4 regions of the Weizmannia acidilactici genome follow, and region 3 is predicted to be linked to each of the others. Evidence: riboswitches for the same ligand, from Rfam matches in the RefSeq annotation. Region 3 holds a riboswitch; each other region holds the start of a gene.
The links. A riboswitch is a leader RNA that binds a small molecule or an ion and turns the genes downstream of it on or off. The one in region 3 is predicted to bind S-adenosylmethionine.
Positions count from the first base shown of each region.

Region 1: linked by a shared signal. The riboswitch ahead of GBH70_RS09455 (sulfite exporter TauE/SafE family protein) and the one ahead of metK (methionine adenosyltransferase) in region 3 are both predicted to bind S-adenosylmethionine.
Region 2: linked by a shared signal. The riboswitch ahead of GBH70_RS14065 (methionine biosynthesis PLP-dependent protein) and the one ahead of metK (methionine adenosyltransferase) in region 3 are both predicted to bind S-adenosylmethionine.
Region 4: linked by a shared signal. The riboswitch ahead of GBH70_RS11710 (amino acid ABC transporter permease) and the one ahead of metK (methionine adenosyltransferase) in region 3 are both predicted to bind S-adenosylmethionine.

Region 1 is NZ_BKZR01000022.1:6,065-9,500, reverse strand. Features, by position in the region: gene GBH70_RS09465 (amino acid permease) at 1-115, shown strand, start outside; gene GBH70_RS09460 (ribonuclease H-like YkuK family protein) at 183-701, shown strand; SAM riboswitch class I at 861-969, shown strand; gene GBH70_RS09455 (sulfite exporter TauE/SafE family protein) at 1,180-2,064, shown strand; gene GBH70_RS09450 (glycerate kinase) at 2,478-3,436, opposite strand, start outside.
Region 2 is NZ_BKZR01000046.1:19,621-23,056, forward strand. Features, by position in the region: gene metC (cystathionine beta-lyase) at 1-488, opposite strand, end outside; gene GBH70_RS14065 (methionine biosynthesis PLP-dependent protein) at 485-1,600, opposite strand; SAM riboswitch class I at 1,685-1,804, opposite strand; gene GBH70_RS14070 (KdsC family phosphatase) at 1,887-2,411, opposite strand; gene GBH70_RS14075 (KpsF/GutQ family sugar-phosphate isomerase) at 2,415-3,398, opposite strand; gene kdsA (3-deoxy-8-phosphooctulonate synthase) at 3,413-3,436, opposite strand, start outside.
Region 3 is NZ_BKZR01000003.1:78,006-81,441, forward strand. Features, by position in the region: gene metK (methionine adenosyltransferase) at 1-868, opposite strand, end outside; SAM riboswitch class I at 1,060-1,210, opposite strand; gene pckA (phosphoenolpyruvate carboxykinase (ATP)) at 1,424-3,010, shown strand; gene GBH70_RS01810 (NUDIX hydrolase) at 3,078-3,436, opposite strand, start outside.
Region 4 is NZ_BKZR01000031.1:21,844-25,279, forward strand. Features, by position in the region: gene GBH70_RS11700 (amino acid ABC transporter ATP-binding protein) at 1-416, opposite strand, end outside; gene GBH70_RS11705 (amino acid ABC transporter permease) at 409-1,098, opposite strand; gene GBH70_RS11710 (amino acid ABC transporter permease) at 1,079-1,738, opposite strand; SAM riboswitch class I at 1,979-2,083, opposite strand; partial or broken gene GBH70_RS11715 (transposase) at 2,332-2,541, shown strand; gene GBH70_RS11720 (malate:quinone oxidoreductase) at 2,915-3,436, opposite strand, start outside.

The sequences.
Region 1 (3,436 bases), on a different contig from region 3:
GATTTTTCTGGCATTTTTATTGGGCGGAAGCAGTAAAATCGGAACAACCGTATGCCTGATCATTTTAGCCGTGCTGATTGCCTTGTCTCTCCGGGTAAAAGAAACGGCTGAATAAAGCTTTTTGCTGCAACATCACAAAAGCCTTTCATATAATAAAGGAAAAGGCCATGGGTGGTGCAGAGATGAAGTTGTCGTTTCAAAACCTCCAGGAAAAAAATATGTCATTCGAAGAAGTATTTTTCCATATTGCCGCTTTTATGAAACTCGACCCGAAAGGCAATTACCGCCTAATGGTCGGGACGGATTCACAAGTGCACAGAACGTACACATTATTCATTACCGGCATTGTCATTCAGCAGGAACGGCACGGTGTATGGGCCTGCATCCGGAAAACGGTTGTACCGAGAAGAATGGACCATTTGCACGAACGGATTTCGCTGGAATTATCTTTAACCGAGGAAATTGTCGCTCTGTTTACGGAAGAAAAAAAGAACGAACTGATCGATATTATTCTGCCTTATTTGTACGAAGGCGCCTCTTTTACAATGGAAGGCCATATCGATATCGGCGCAGGCAGGCGGAACAAAACGAGCAATTTCGTAAATGAAATGGTCGCGCGCATGGAATCCATGGGCGTGGAGCCGAAAATCAAGCCGGATGCATTTGTGGCCTCGTGCTATGCGAACCGGTATACAAAATAAACTTTCCCCATAAGATAGATTGCAATCTTATGGGGCTTTTTTCTGTTCTTATATAGGGGAAAAGTAAGCAAACTTCACCTTTCATATAAATCCGATAAAAAAACTTACAATAATTCCATTGACTTTTACCAACTTTCTGATAAAATTGACATAACAACAGACTTATCAAGAGTGACGGAGGGACCTGGCCCAATGAAGTCCGACAACCTGCCAGCACACGGTAAGGTGCCAAGTCCAGCAAAATGGGGACCATTTTGGAAGATAAGCGAAATACATAAAACGCTGTCTTTCCGTAATGGCGGAAAGATTTTTTTGTAAATTGGCGTACAAATTTTCTTTCTTCCAATTTCCGCCCCTCCTATGCGCAATACTTCACTTGATCGAAAGGGGCTGATTTTATCGAAAGGCTGACGCTGGAAATTATTAAACAGGCAGAATTACCAAATATTATACGGTCAAGAAAGCGGGGAAATTGACAATGCAAAAGTTAATTGTTTTAGCACTTGTAGGTCTTGCCGCACAGCTGGTGGACGGATCCCTCGGGATGGGTTATGGGGTCACTTCGACATCACTGCTGCTGGCATTCGGGATTGCGCCGGCTGTTGCGTCGGCTTCCGTACATTTGGCGGAGGTTTTTACAACGGCGGCATCCGGCGTCTCCCATATGAAGTTTGGAAATGTCGATAAAGGTATTATATGGAAATTGGTTGTTCCGGGGGCTGTTGGTGCTTTTCTTGGGGCGACTGTACTCAGCCATCTTCCGGCAAGTACGTTAAAACCTTATATCTCCATTTTCCTTATTGCACTGGGCATCTATATTCTCGTCCGGTTTTTAATCAATGCGCACGGAACTCTGAAAATCAGAAAGAAATCGCGATCCAATGCATTTTTTATTCCGCTTGGTTTTGTTGCAGGGTTTTTCGATGCAACCGGAGGCGGCGGATGGGGGCCGATTGCAACGCCGGCATTGCTGTCAAGGAATGACATTGAACCCCGGAAAGTTATCGGTTCGGTGGATACAAGTGAATTTGCCGTTTCTCTTGCTTCCAGCATCGGCTTTCTTTTATCCCTCGGTGCCATGCAGATCAACTGGCTCTGGACGATTGCCCTGATGTTGGGTGGGCTGATCGCAGCGCCGATCGCAGCTTATCTTGTCAAAATCATGCCGGCTCATTTGCTTGCCGTGATTGTAAGCGGCATGATTGTGTTCAGTAATGTCCAAACTTTGTTGAAACTGGCCAATGCGGACAGCAGCTGGTACACCATCATCTATACGGCAATTGTTGTGATTTGGGGAATCCTGATTTTCTATACAGCAAGAAAACATAAACGGGCCGTGCCTGGTGTAGAAGTTGCAGAATAGAGCGGATAGAATCGGACAGGTTGCAAAAATTTGTCCGATTTTTCTTATTTTCAATTCAAAAAGAATTCCCCACAATAAAGAAACTTAATTTGATGGAGAGGATTGTACGATCGAAAAGGTACCGATTAAAGCACTTGAAAAAATGGCAAACCATGACTTGAGGAAGCGGGGGACAGGCCGCACGCTTGATTTCCACTAAAAATAAACCACCGGAGATGGAGGAAGCCGTTGCCGCATTTAAAAAATCGATGGGATACGATCCTGCCCGAAAGATATCCCACAAAAAGTAAAATGTGCTTTACGGTCCCCATTTTGATCCTTTGCCATCATCAGCATAATATCCTGATGGCTTTTTTAGTTCAAAAACGGCATTGCTTCTTTTCGGAACGGCTGCAAGTCGAAGCAGGCATGGACTATTTTTCTGCACGTTTTGCCAAACAAAACGCCCGGTACGCCGTTTCTCCGGCGTTCGTAATCAGTTTTTCAGCATTTGCAATTGCTTCGTTCAATGCTACCGGTTTTGGCACAGCATCAATGACCAGATCTATACCGTGTTCGTAAACCGCCTGCAGATCATCGTCGGCGCTGCCTGCAACAGCAATGACCGGTATACCGTATTTTTTGGCAAGCTGCGCGACTCCGATTGGCGCTTTTCCGTTCACCGACTGGTTATCTATTTTTCCCTCTCCCGTTATGACAAGATCAGCATCTTTTACATGCTGTTCCAGATTCACCAATTCAAGCACTTTTGCAATGCCGCGTTCCAGTTTCGCCCCGCAAAAAGCGAGCAAGCCGGCACCGAGACCGCCCGCCGCGCCGGCCCCCTTTGCATCGGCAACGTCCATGCCCAGCTGTTCTTTTATTTTTTCGGCATAGCGGAAAAGAATACCGTCCAACATTGGCAAATCTTCTGCCTTCGCACCTTTTTGCGGCCCGTAAATAAAAGAAGCGCCATTTTTGCCGCAAAGCGGATTGGTGACATCCGTGAGCCCGATGATTTCAACATCCGCAAAACGCGGATCCAAATGAGAAACATCAATTGTCTCGATTTCGTTAACTCCTTCAGCTCCGAGCCGGATTTCGCGGCCTTTCTTGTCTTTGAATGATACGCCGAGCGCCTCCGCCATACCGGCCCCGCCGTCATTGGTCGCACTGCCGCCGAGCCCCACATAAATTGTCTTTGCGCCACGGCCGAGCGCCGACCGGATCAATTCTCCTGTTCCGTAAGTGGTCGTTTTAAATGGATTCATCGTTGTTTTGTCGACATACTGTAATCCGGAAGCTTCCGCCATTTCGATAATCGCGGTATTGCCATAGAGCATCCCATATTTTGCTTTTACCTTGTTTCCAAGCGGCCCGGTTACTTTTTCGT
Region 2 (3,436 bases), on a different contig from region 3:
ATTCCGCTTACCTTCCTGATGTCGGTCACTTTTAGCAGCGGGTTCGACGGGGTCTCCACATAAAAAGCTTTTGTATTAGGGCGGACAGCCTGCCGTACTTCTTCCAAATTGGTCATGTCGACAAACGTATGCTCAATGCCGAGCCGGGACAAGACTTCCGTCACCATCCGGAACGTGCCGCCGTACACATCTTCGGTAATGACGACATGATCACCCGCCGAAAGCAGCAGGAAGGCCGTCGAAATCGCGGCCATGCCGGAAGAAAATGCAAAGCCTCTCACGCCCCCCTCAAGTTCCGCGATCACATCTTCAAGCGCCTCCCTTGTCGGATTGAGCGAACGGCTGTAATCGTATTTCCCGAAATGATCCACATCGAACTGGTGGTAAGTCGAAGCATGCTGGATCGGCACGCTTACTGCTCCGGTTGCCGGGTCGATTTTATGGCTGTTATGTAAAAGCTTTGTTTGAAAAGAATAAGCGTTTGTCATCGCACTTGCACCCCTTCATGGATTTTGGCAAAAGCTTTTTCAATATCTGCGATTAAATCGCGCACATCTTCAATCCCGACCGAAAAGCGGAGCAGCCGGTTGTCAACGCCCGATTGGATCCGTTTTTCTTCCGGAATGTCGGCATGCGTCTGCGTTGCCGGGTAGGTGATAAAACTTTCCGTCCCGCCGAGGCTTTCCGCAAACGTGATCAAAGACAGGCCCCTTAAGAACGGATCAACCCATGCCTCATCCTTGATCCGGAAAGACAGCATCCCGCCTCTCCCCGGATAAAGCACATCGTCCACATCCGGATGCCCGTTCAGAAATTCCGCTACAGCTTTTGCATTTTTTTCATGCTTTTCCATCCTTAAAGCCAATGTTTTCATGCCGCGCATTAAAAGCCACGAGTCAAACGGGCTGAGCGTGGCGCCGGCGCCGTTATGGTAAAGGGCGAGTTGTTCGCAAATCTCTTCCCCTTTTGCGACAATCAGGCCGGCAAGCACATCGTTATGCCCGCCCAAATATTTTGTCGCGCTGTGGATGACAATGTCTGCGCCAAGTTTGATCGGCTGCTGCAAAAGAGGGGTATAAAAGGTATTGTCAACAATCAGCAAAATCCCGTATTTTTTGGCGATTTCAGCAACCGCGGCAATATCGGTCTGCTGCATGAGGGGATTGGTCGGAGTTTCGAGAAAAATGGCTCTTGTTTTCGGGGTGATTTCCTTCTCTATATTTTCCGGATGGCAAGTGTTTACATACTTACAACACAACCCCCATTTTTTATAGCCCTGCTCGAGCAAGCGGTATGTACCGCCGTATAAATCATCACTCACAATCCATTCATCGCCGGATTGGAATAAAGACAAAACGGTGAAAATCGCAGCCATGCCGGAACTGCAGGCAAATCCCCGGTCTCCCCCTTCCAGATCCGCAATCGTTTCTTCGAGCAATTGCCTTGTCGGATTGCCGGTGCGGGAGTAGTCATATCCGGTCGACTGCCCGATCCCTTCATGGCGGTAAGCGGTAGAAAAATATACAGGAGGGTTGACGGCGCCTGTCCTGTCTTCGCTGCGGTTTCCGATCTGTGCAAGTTTCGTTTCCGTATGGTACATGCTTGACACTCCTTCAAATGGTAAATAAAAAAGCCTTCTCCAATAAGAAGAAGACTTTTGCTTTTTATTAACACTCAGCCGTTCTTCTTATCTTTCAAGTTATGGTTCCATAACTTGCTGGACTTAGCACCTTTTCAATGTACATGCGCATTGAAGGTTGCTGAGGCTTCATTGGGCCATTCCCTCCACCTCTCTTGATAAGAACTATAATATTTATACTTTTCATTAAAATTATACCATTTTTTTGGATTCGTCAAGCTTTTTTATGAAAAAATTTTCTTTTGTCTTACTGTTTTAACTCCACTTTTTCGTATAAAAAATGCAGGGCGAGTTTTTCATAATCATACTGCCTGGACAAAATCAAATCGATGACTTCGCGGACTGCACCTTCCCCGCCGTTTTTTTCTGTGACATAATCAGCTTCCTGTTTGACCCATTTGGCCGCATTCCTTGGTGCGCACGAAAAACCGGCTTCACGCATGATCATAAGGTCGTTCAAATCATCGCCGATATAACAGGTTTCATCAAAAGACAGGCCGAACCGCGAAACAAGTTCCGTAAAAACGGTGAACTTGTCGCGGATCCCCTGGTGCACTTCATCAATCCCGAGTTCTTTTGCCCGGCGGCTGACAATGCCCGATTTACGCCCTGTAATGATGGCGAACCGGATACCGGCCGATTTTGCCAGCGTGATGCCCAACCCGTCCATGCTGTGGAACGCTTTCCATTCCTGCCCGTCTTCCTCCATGATGAGACGCCCGTCCGTCAGCACGCCGTCCACGTCCATTACAATGCATTTGATCTTCGCCATCCGCTATAGCCCCAGCCTCGTCAAATCCTGGATACGGAGCATTGCAACCGGTTTCTTCCCTGCCTTTACAACCGGAAGCACATTGAACGCGCGATCTTCCATGATCCGCAACGCTTCCGTCGCCAGCTGGCGGTCGCTGACAGAAACAGGATACTTTGTATACAGATCCGCCACTTTTTTATCGAGCACTTCATGTCCTTTCATCAGTTCACGCCGGATATCGCCATCCGTCAAAATCCCGATCAGCCGGCCTTCATCATCGATGACCGAAACCGCACCCGCACCCGCTTCCGTCATTATGAAAAGCGCATCTTTTATGCCCGTGTCGAGCGCAACAACAGGATTGACTTTTTTCCTCCTGACGACATGCCCGACCGTCAAAAGCAGGCGCCTGCCCAATGAGCCGCCGGGATGGAAAAGGGCAAAATTTTCCGGCGTGAACTCCCTCGCTTTAAGAAGGGCAATGGCGATTGCGTCCCCTAAAGCAAGCGTCGCTGTCGTGCTCGAAGTCGGTGCCAGGCCGAGCGGGCATGCTTCTTCGATCTCGCCGATGTCAACTACGAGATTCGAGCGCCGCGCCAGCGTCGATTTCCTCGAGCCGACAATCGCAATCATTTTTGCCCCAATCCTTTTAATGGAAGGGATGATGTTGAGGATTTCGGATGTCTCGCCGCTGTTGGAGATGGCAATGACGACATCGTTTTTCGTAATTTTACCAAGGTCGCCATGGAGCGCTTCCCCAGGGTGGAGGAAAAAAGCCGGGGTGCCGGTGCTCGCAAAGGTGGAAGCGAGTTTCCGCCCGATGATACCCGATTTGCCCATGCCGGTAAAAACGACTTTGTTTTCGCACGCCAAAATCATTTCAATTACTTCATTGATCCGGAAATTGATGCGGTCTTTCAGCTTTAAAATTTCATTGGCTTCTGTTTCCAGGACTTCGCGGATGCTTTCAACATAATTCACGCTTTGTTTCAAGTCTCTTAACATGTTTTTCGCCTCCGTCAAAGAATGTTCGCCGTGACCCG
Region 3 (3,436 bases):
TAGCGGAACGGTCCACTTTCGTCGGGTCTTTTCCGGAGAATGCGCCGCCGCCGTGGCGGGCATAGCCGCCGTACGTGTCTACAATAATTTTGCGGCCGGTCAAACCGGCATCCCCCTGCGGTCCGCCGATCACAAAACGGCCGGTCGGGTTAATGAAATATTTCGTGTCCGCATCAAGGAGATGGGCAGGCACGACCGGTTCGATGACATGCTTTTTCATATCTGCCTGAATCTGCTCAAGGCTGACGTCCGGATTGTGCTGTGTGGAGATGACAATTGTATCGATGCGGACAGGTTTATTGTTTTCATCATATTCAACGGTCACCTGCGTTTTCGCATCCGGGCGCAGATACGGAAGTACTTCCTTTTTACGGAGTTCGGCAAGGCGGCGCGCCAGCTTATGGGCGAGCGAGATCGGCAGCGGCATCAGTTCTTCCGTCTCATTGCAGGCAAAACCGAACATTAAGCCCTGGTCGCCTGCCCCGATCGCTTCAATTTCTTCATCGCTCATCTGGCCTTCGCGCGCTTCCAGTGCCTGGTTGACACCCCGCGCGATATCCTCGGACTGTTCGTCAATCGAAGTCAGCACCGCGCACGTTTCGGCATCAAATCCAAATTTCGCGCGTGTATAACCGATTTCTTTAATCGTTTGCCGCACCACTTTTGGAATGTCCACATATGTATTCGTGGAAATTTCCCCCGTAACAAGCACAAGGCCGGTTGTAACTGAAGTTTCGCAGGCGACGCGGGCATTCGGGTCTTTTGCCAGAATTGCATCCAAAATTGCATCGGAAATCTGGTCGCAAATTTTATCAGGATGGCCTTCCGTGACCGATTCCGATGTGAACAAATGCCGTCTTTTTGACATTCACTTTTCCTCCTTAAATGGGTTGCTGTTTTTATCCTCTTTAACGGTACTCATTACCCTTATTATGTCAGGCTCAAAATTAAATATCAAATTCCAAGTATACCTATAGGAAATAAAGCGGCCAATAATAAAAACCTTTCCGACCAATGGGAGAGTGGAAAGGTTTTGACTATTGCTTATCGCGCCTTTCACTCTTATCGTTCAAGGAATCCTTTCCTTGCTGCAGGTTAGCACCTTTGCCTGGAAGTTAAAGCGGCGGCTGCGTTGCGAGCGCATCGCCTGTTCCAGCGGCGGGTTGCTGGGTTTCATTGGGCCCGTCCCTCCACCAGCTCGGGATAAGAGTATCCGTTCAAAGTAAAATCATACGCAATTTACCGGCCAGTGTCAATGTTTTTTCATTGTCTGCGGGAAGTTTCCACGATCAAAAAGCCTGTTTCCCTTTCTTTCCTATTTCATCACATATTTCAATCACAAGTATGTGACAATCAAATAAATATGTTATACTAATATCGTTTACAAGATAGAATAAGATTTTCAAAGGGGCGGTTTATCGAAATGGATCTTATTGGCACTTCTGATGATTTAAAACTTTTGCTTTCGGGGAAAAATGTACGCACTCAGCTTTCCGTACCACAATTAATGGAAAAAATATTAGTAAGGAAAGAAGCGGTGCTGACCTCTACCGGGGCCGTTTCCGCTGTAACGGGAAAATATACGGGAAGATCGCCGAAAGACAAATTTATCGTTGTCGACTCCGAATCAAAAAGCCGCATCGACTGGGGAAATGCCAACCAGCCGATCTCTGTCGGAGTGTTCAACAAGCTTTACAAAAAAATGGTGCAGTATTTAAAAAGCAGAAACGAGATTTTTCTGTTTAAAGGATTTGCAGGTGCCGATCCTTCCAGCCGCCTTCCGATCCAGGTCGTGAACGAGTTCGCCTGGCATAATTTATTTGCGCACCAATTGTTTATCCGGCCGGACGCGAAGGAACTGCAGGAACACGAGGCGCAATTCACCATTTTGTCCGCGCCGCTGTTCAAAGCTGACCCGGCTACAGACGGTACGCATTCCGAAGTCTTTATCATCATTTCGCTTGAACGGCGCATCATTTTAATCGGCGGAACGGAATATGCCGGTGAAATGAAAAAAAGCATCTTTTCTATTATGAATTATTTGCTGCCGCAAAAAGGCATCCTTTCCATGCACTGTTCCGCAAATACCGGTAAAAATGGCGATACGGCGCTGTTTTTCGGTTTGTCCGGAACCGGGAAAACGACTTTGTCAGCAGACCCGGACCGCGCGCTTGTGGGCGATGATGAACACGGCTGGTCGGACAGCGGCATATTTAACATCGAAGGCGGCTGCTATGCAAAATGCATCGGGTTGACGGAAGAAAAAGAACCGCAAATTTACCGGGCGATCCAATTCGGAACCGTCCTTGAAAATGTTGTCGTCGATCCGGAATCCCGCAGTCCGCAGTTTGAGAATAATACGCTTACCGAAAACACAAGGGCCGCTTATCCGATTGAAAACATCGGAAACATTGCCCGCTCCGGCATGGCCGGCCATCCGGGCACAATTATCTTCCTGACGGCCGATGCATCCGGTGTCCTGCCGCCGATCAGCAGGCTGACAAAGGAACAGGCGATGTACCATTTCTTAAGCGGCTATACATCGAAACTGGCTGGCACCGAACGCGGCGTCACCAGCCCGGAAGCCGTTTTCTCTACCTGTTTCGGCGCGCCGTTTTTGCCGCTTGAACCGGCTGTATACGCGAAAATGCTTGGAGAAAAAATTGAAAAGCACCATGTCCAAGTATTCCTCGTCAATACCGGCTGGACTGGCGGACCGTACGGCACCGGGGCGCGCATAAAATTAAGCTACACAAGGGCAATGGTCCGGGCCGCAATCGGTGGAAAACTGAAAGATGCACCAACGCAGCAGGATGACATTTTCGGTTTGCACATCCCGCTCCATATCGACGGTGTGCCGGATCACGTCCTGTTTCCGGCAGAAACTTGGGAAGACAAACAGGCTTACCGCCAAAAAGCGCTTGAGCTTGCTGCACGCTTCAAGGAGAACTTCTGGAAATTCGCGTCCATACCGGGCGAGATCGAAAAACTCGGCGGTCCACTCGTTTAAACCGGCGGGAGCCGCGAGAAAGGCGCCTCAGTAATCCGGCTATCCTTACGCATCCAAATAACGGACTTTAAAACCACATACTTGCCTGGACGGCGTTGATCCCTTCCTGAACGGCCCATTGGTGGTGGCCGCCGCTCATTTTTGCGGCAGCCTCGTGAAGATTTAGCCATTCCAGTTTTTGGCTTCCTTCACTGGGCTGTTCGATTTTTCCTAAATAAAACAGCCCTTCGTCTATCGTATGTTGCCTTGTGAATTGTGCAGCTTTTCCTAAAAAACTCCCGACTTCCAATTCCGCCCCGACCGTACGCTTGAGGCAGGCAATATCCGATTCCCCCTGCCCGATTTTACCTCCCGGCAGCACATAACCATTATATTTCAGAACCGCCCCGACCCTTTCTTTTTTTGCATCAAAAATAACGGCATAGG
Region 4 (3,436 bases), on a different contig from region 3:
CGCGGATAAGCCTCTGCATACTGTTCCATCCCAACTTCTTTCAACAGGCTTAATGCCTGCCGAGCGGCTTCGTCTTTCTTCCGCTTTTGGACCTTCATCGGGCCAAGGAGGATATTTTCCATCACCGTCATATTCGGAAATAAATCATAGCTTTGGAAAACCATCCCGATCTGCTGCCGCAGCCGGCGCCAGTTTTTCTGCGACGACTGAACGGTTTCCCCGTTGAAAACAATCGATCCGGATTGAAATACTTCAAGCCCGTTTAAGCATCGGATCAATGTGCTTTTTCCCGACCCGGACGGACCCAAAAGGACGACGACGCTGCCTTCATCGACTTCAAAACTGATGTCCTCCAGCACGCGTTTATTGCCGTAAGATTTCTGTAAATGTTCTACTTTCAGTAAAGGTTCAGCCATTTGCTCCTACCTTGCCCCTCCTCTCTAATCGCCTTGCCAGACGGGAAAGCGGATAGCATAAAATAAAATATAAAATAAAAATAAAACCGTAAACCCAGAAAGCGCCGTCCTGATAACGGTGGCTGTTGGCTTCAATAATCTGCTGCCCGACATTGATGACATCCACCACGCTGATCAACAGCAGCAGGGAGGTCGTTTTAATAATTCTGGTCATTAGATTAATGGTAGCCGGAATCATCAAGTGGACCGATTGCGGCAGAAGGATGTACCGGTAGAGCTGAAATGGATTTAAACCGATTGCTTTTCCGGCTTCAACTTGGTGCCGGGGAACGGAAATCAACGCACCGCGGACGATATCGCTCATTTCAGCAGCCATCCATAAACTGAATACGAGTGTCCCGACCGTATCTGCCTTGAAATTAATGTTAAAGCTTTGCGGCAGAATATAATAAAACAAAAACAGCAGTACAATGGTCGGCACAATGCGGAAAAATTCCAAATACAGCCGCAGAATCATCCTCAGCAGCGGATTATGCAATGTCCGCAAGACCCCTAAAACAATGCCAAGCACACCGCCAAAGAGAATGGCCAAAAGGGCAATTTTAGCCGAGACATATAATCCGCCCAATAACCGTATAAAGTTGGCTCCTTCAAAGAAGATATTAATTCCCGAATGTCCCATAACGCACCTTCTTTTCTAACCATGTCAGTATGATGGACAGCGGAATTAAAATGACAGCATACGCCAGCACGAGCAATGACAAGTACTCGTTTGTGTGGTAGTACATACCGATTAAGTCAAGTGCCGTATTGGTCAATTCCGGAATGGCAAGGACTGTAAAAATGGAAGTTTCCTTGATTAAAAAAATGACGTTTGCGGCAAACGCAGGGACGCTGAGCATCAATCCCTGGGGAAAAACGATATAGCGTGCCAGCTGAAACTGGTTCAGCCCAATCGCGAGCCCTGACTCAACCTGTGTTTTCGGCACGCCGTTCAGTCCGCCGGAAAACCCTTCAGCCATATAACTGCCCCCCAGAAAAATAAGGCCGATAATCCCGCAGATTTCAGCGGGAAATTTTATCCCGACCTGCGGCAGACCGTAATAAAGGAAAAATAACTGAATCAATAATGGCGTGTTCCGCGACAATTCTACATAAGCCGAAACGATCTGCCGCAATACCGGAACCTTAAAATACTGAACAAAACTGCACAACAAGCCTGCAACGGCCGCACCAAGAATGCCGAAAAACGAAAGCCGCAAAGTCAGCCAGAATCCCTTAATAAATATAGGCATGCTTTGCTGTATAACGGTCCAGTCCATCTCATCCCTCCTTTTGGCAAAATCCCATATAGCAGTTGAACAGCCTGGACTGCAAAATGCAGACACTAGGTGGAATCCGTGCTCATGCACTCAACAAACCAGATATGTAGAGATAAAAATGTTGCTTTGTCGAATATTCCGAATTTCACCTCCCTCCTTTCTTTTCCCATCCAGCAGACACAAAAAAGGCCGTTTCCCGCATAAGAAAACGACTTTACTCTTTTCGAGTATGTTGTTGTTTTCTTATCTTTACAGATGGATATCTGCTGGAATTAACACCATACATTTAAAAATGCTGGTTGTCGGGTTTCATTGGGCCAGTCCCTCCACCACTCTTGATAAGAAATATTCATTATTTTAGCAACATCTTTATTTTACTGAATCTGAATATAAAAATCAATATATTCCAATTGATTTTATCGGATTTGTCTCACACAGGAACAGCCGCCATGGTGATTGCAGCAAGGGTAAAAAAGAAATATGATCCCAATTACGAAAGTAAAATTGTAATTTAAAATAAAAAAAGGGCCCCATCCTTTGGTATAATTGAGTTTAACCAAAACTAAAAAACCAAGAAAGGGGGCACCTTTTCTGAATGTAATGCCGTTGAAGGCAAATTTGGTGAAGGCAAGCGTAAATACGGGCTGGACCTTATTCGAGCACGCCTTCAGGAGACAAGTGAAACAGTTGTAGCTCTCCAATTTCTCATCATGAACCTGGAGCGAAAGCTCAGAGTTCTTTTTTTGAAGTTTTTACAAAACACTATTTTGTCTTTTGATAACCGAATTTTGGCTTGCATCTGATTCATTCAGCAAGCCCTATTTACTTTAAACAATTTTACGGAAAAGCCAAAACATTTTTTAATTTATTGAAAAAACAGGCCAAACATACTATCGAAATGATACTTTCGTCAATGTCATTGCTTGGGCTTTGTACACTGACTTAAGAATAAGCTGCAGAGAGTAAATCCATTCGCCATTACATTTATTATATGATTCCGGAAGCCTCTCTAACTGCGAATATTGAAAAAAGAACCTTCAATCCAAAGATTGATCAATGGTTCTATGTTTTATTTTCAATGATGTTCTATTCCAATTCTTTAAGTAGAAACAATTGTCCATTGAAGAAAAATTGTTTAACTTTTTCGTTCAGTCCCTTTGTTCCGCATCCAAAGCATTAATGATAAACCGGTTCTTTTTCGCTCAGGCCAAGCGTCTGTGCTGTCGTAGTACGAATTTCTTGAAGAAGCTCCGGATTTTCCGCCAGTGACACGCCATAAGAAGGAATCATTTCTTTTATTTTCGGTTCCCACGCTTTCATATGTTGCGGGAAACATTTTTCGATTACCTCAAGCATCACGTGAACAGCAGTCGAAGCACCCGGAGAAGCACCAAGCAATGCAGCTACCGATCCATCAGCGGCAGTGACAACTTCCGTACCAAATTGTAGTGTTCCTTTACCGCCAGCCTCAGTATCTTTGATCACTTGTACTCGTTGGCCGGCTACCACGATATCCCAGTCCTCAAGTTTGGCGTTCGGGATAAACTCCCGTAACGTTTCCAGACGCTTTTCATTTGATAACAAAAGCTGCTGGATCAGGTATTTTATCAATGGGACGTTTTTTGCACCTGACGCTAACATCGTGAAAACATTATTCGGTTTTACAGAACCTAATAAATCAAAATTTGAACCTGTTTT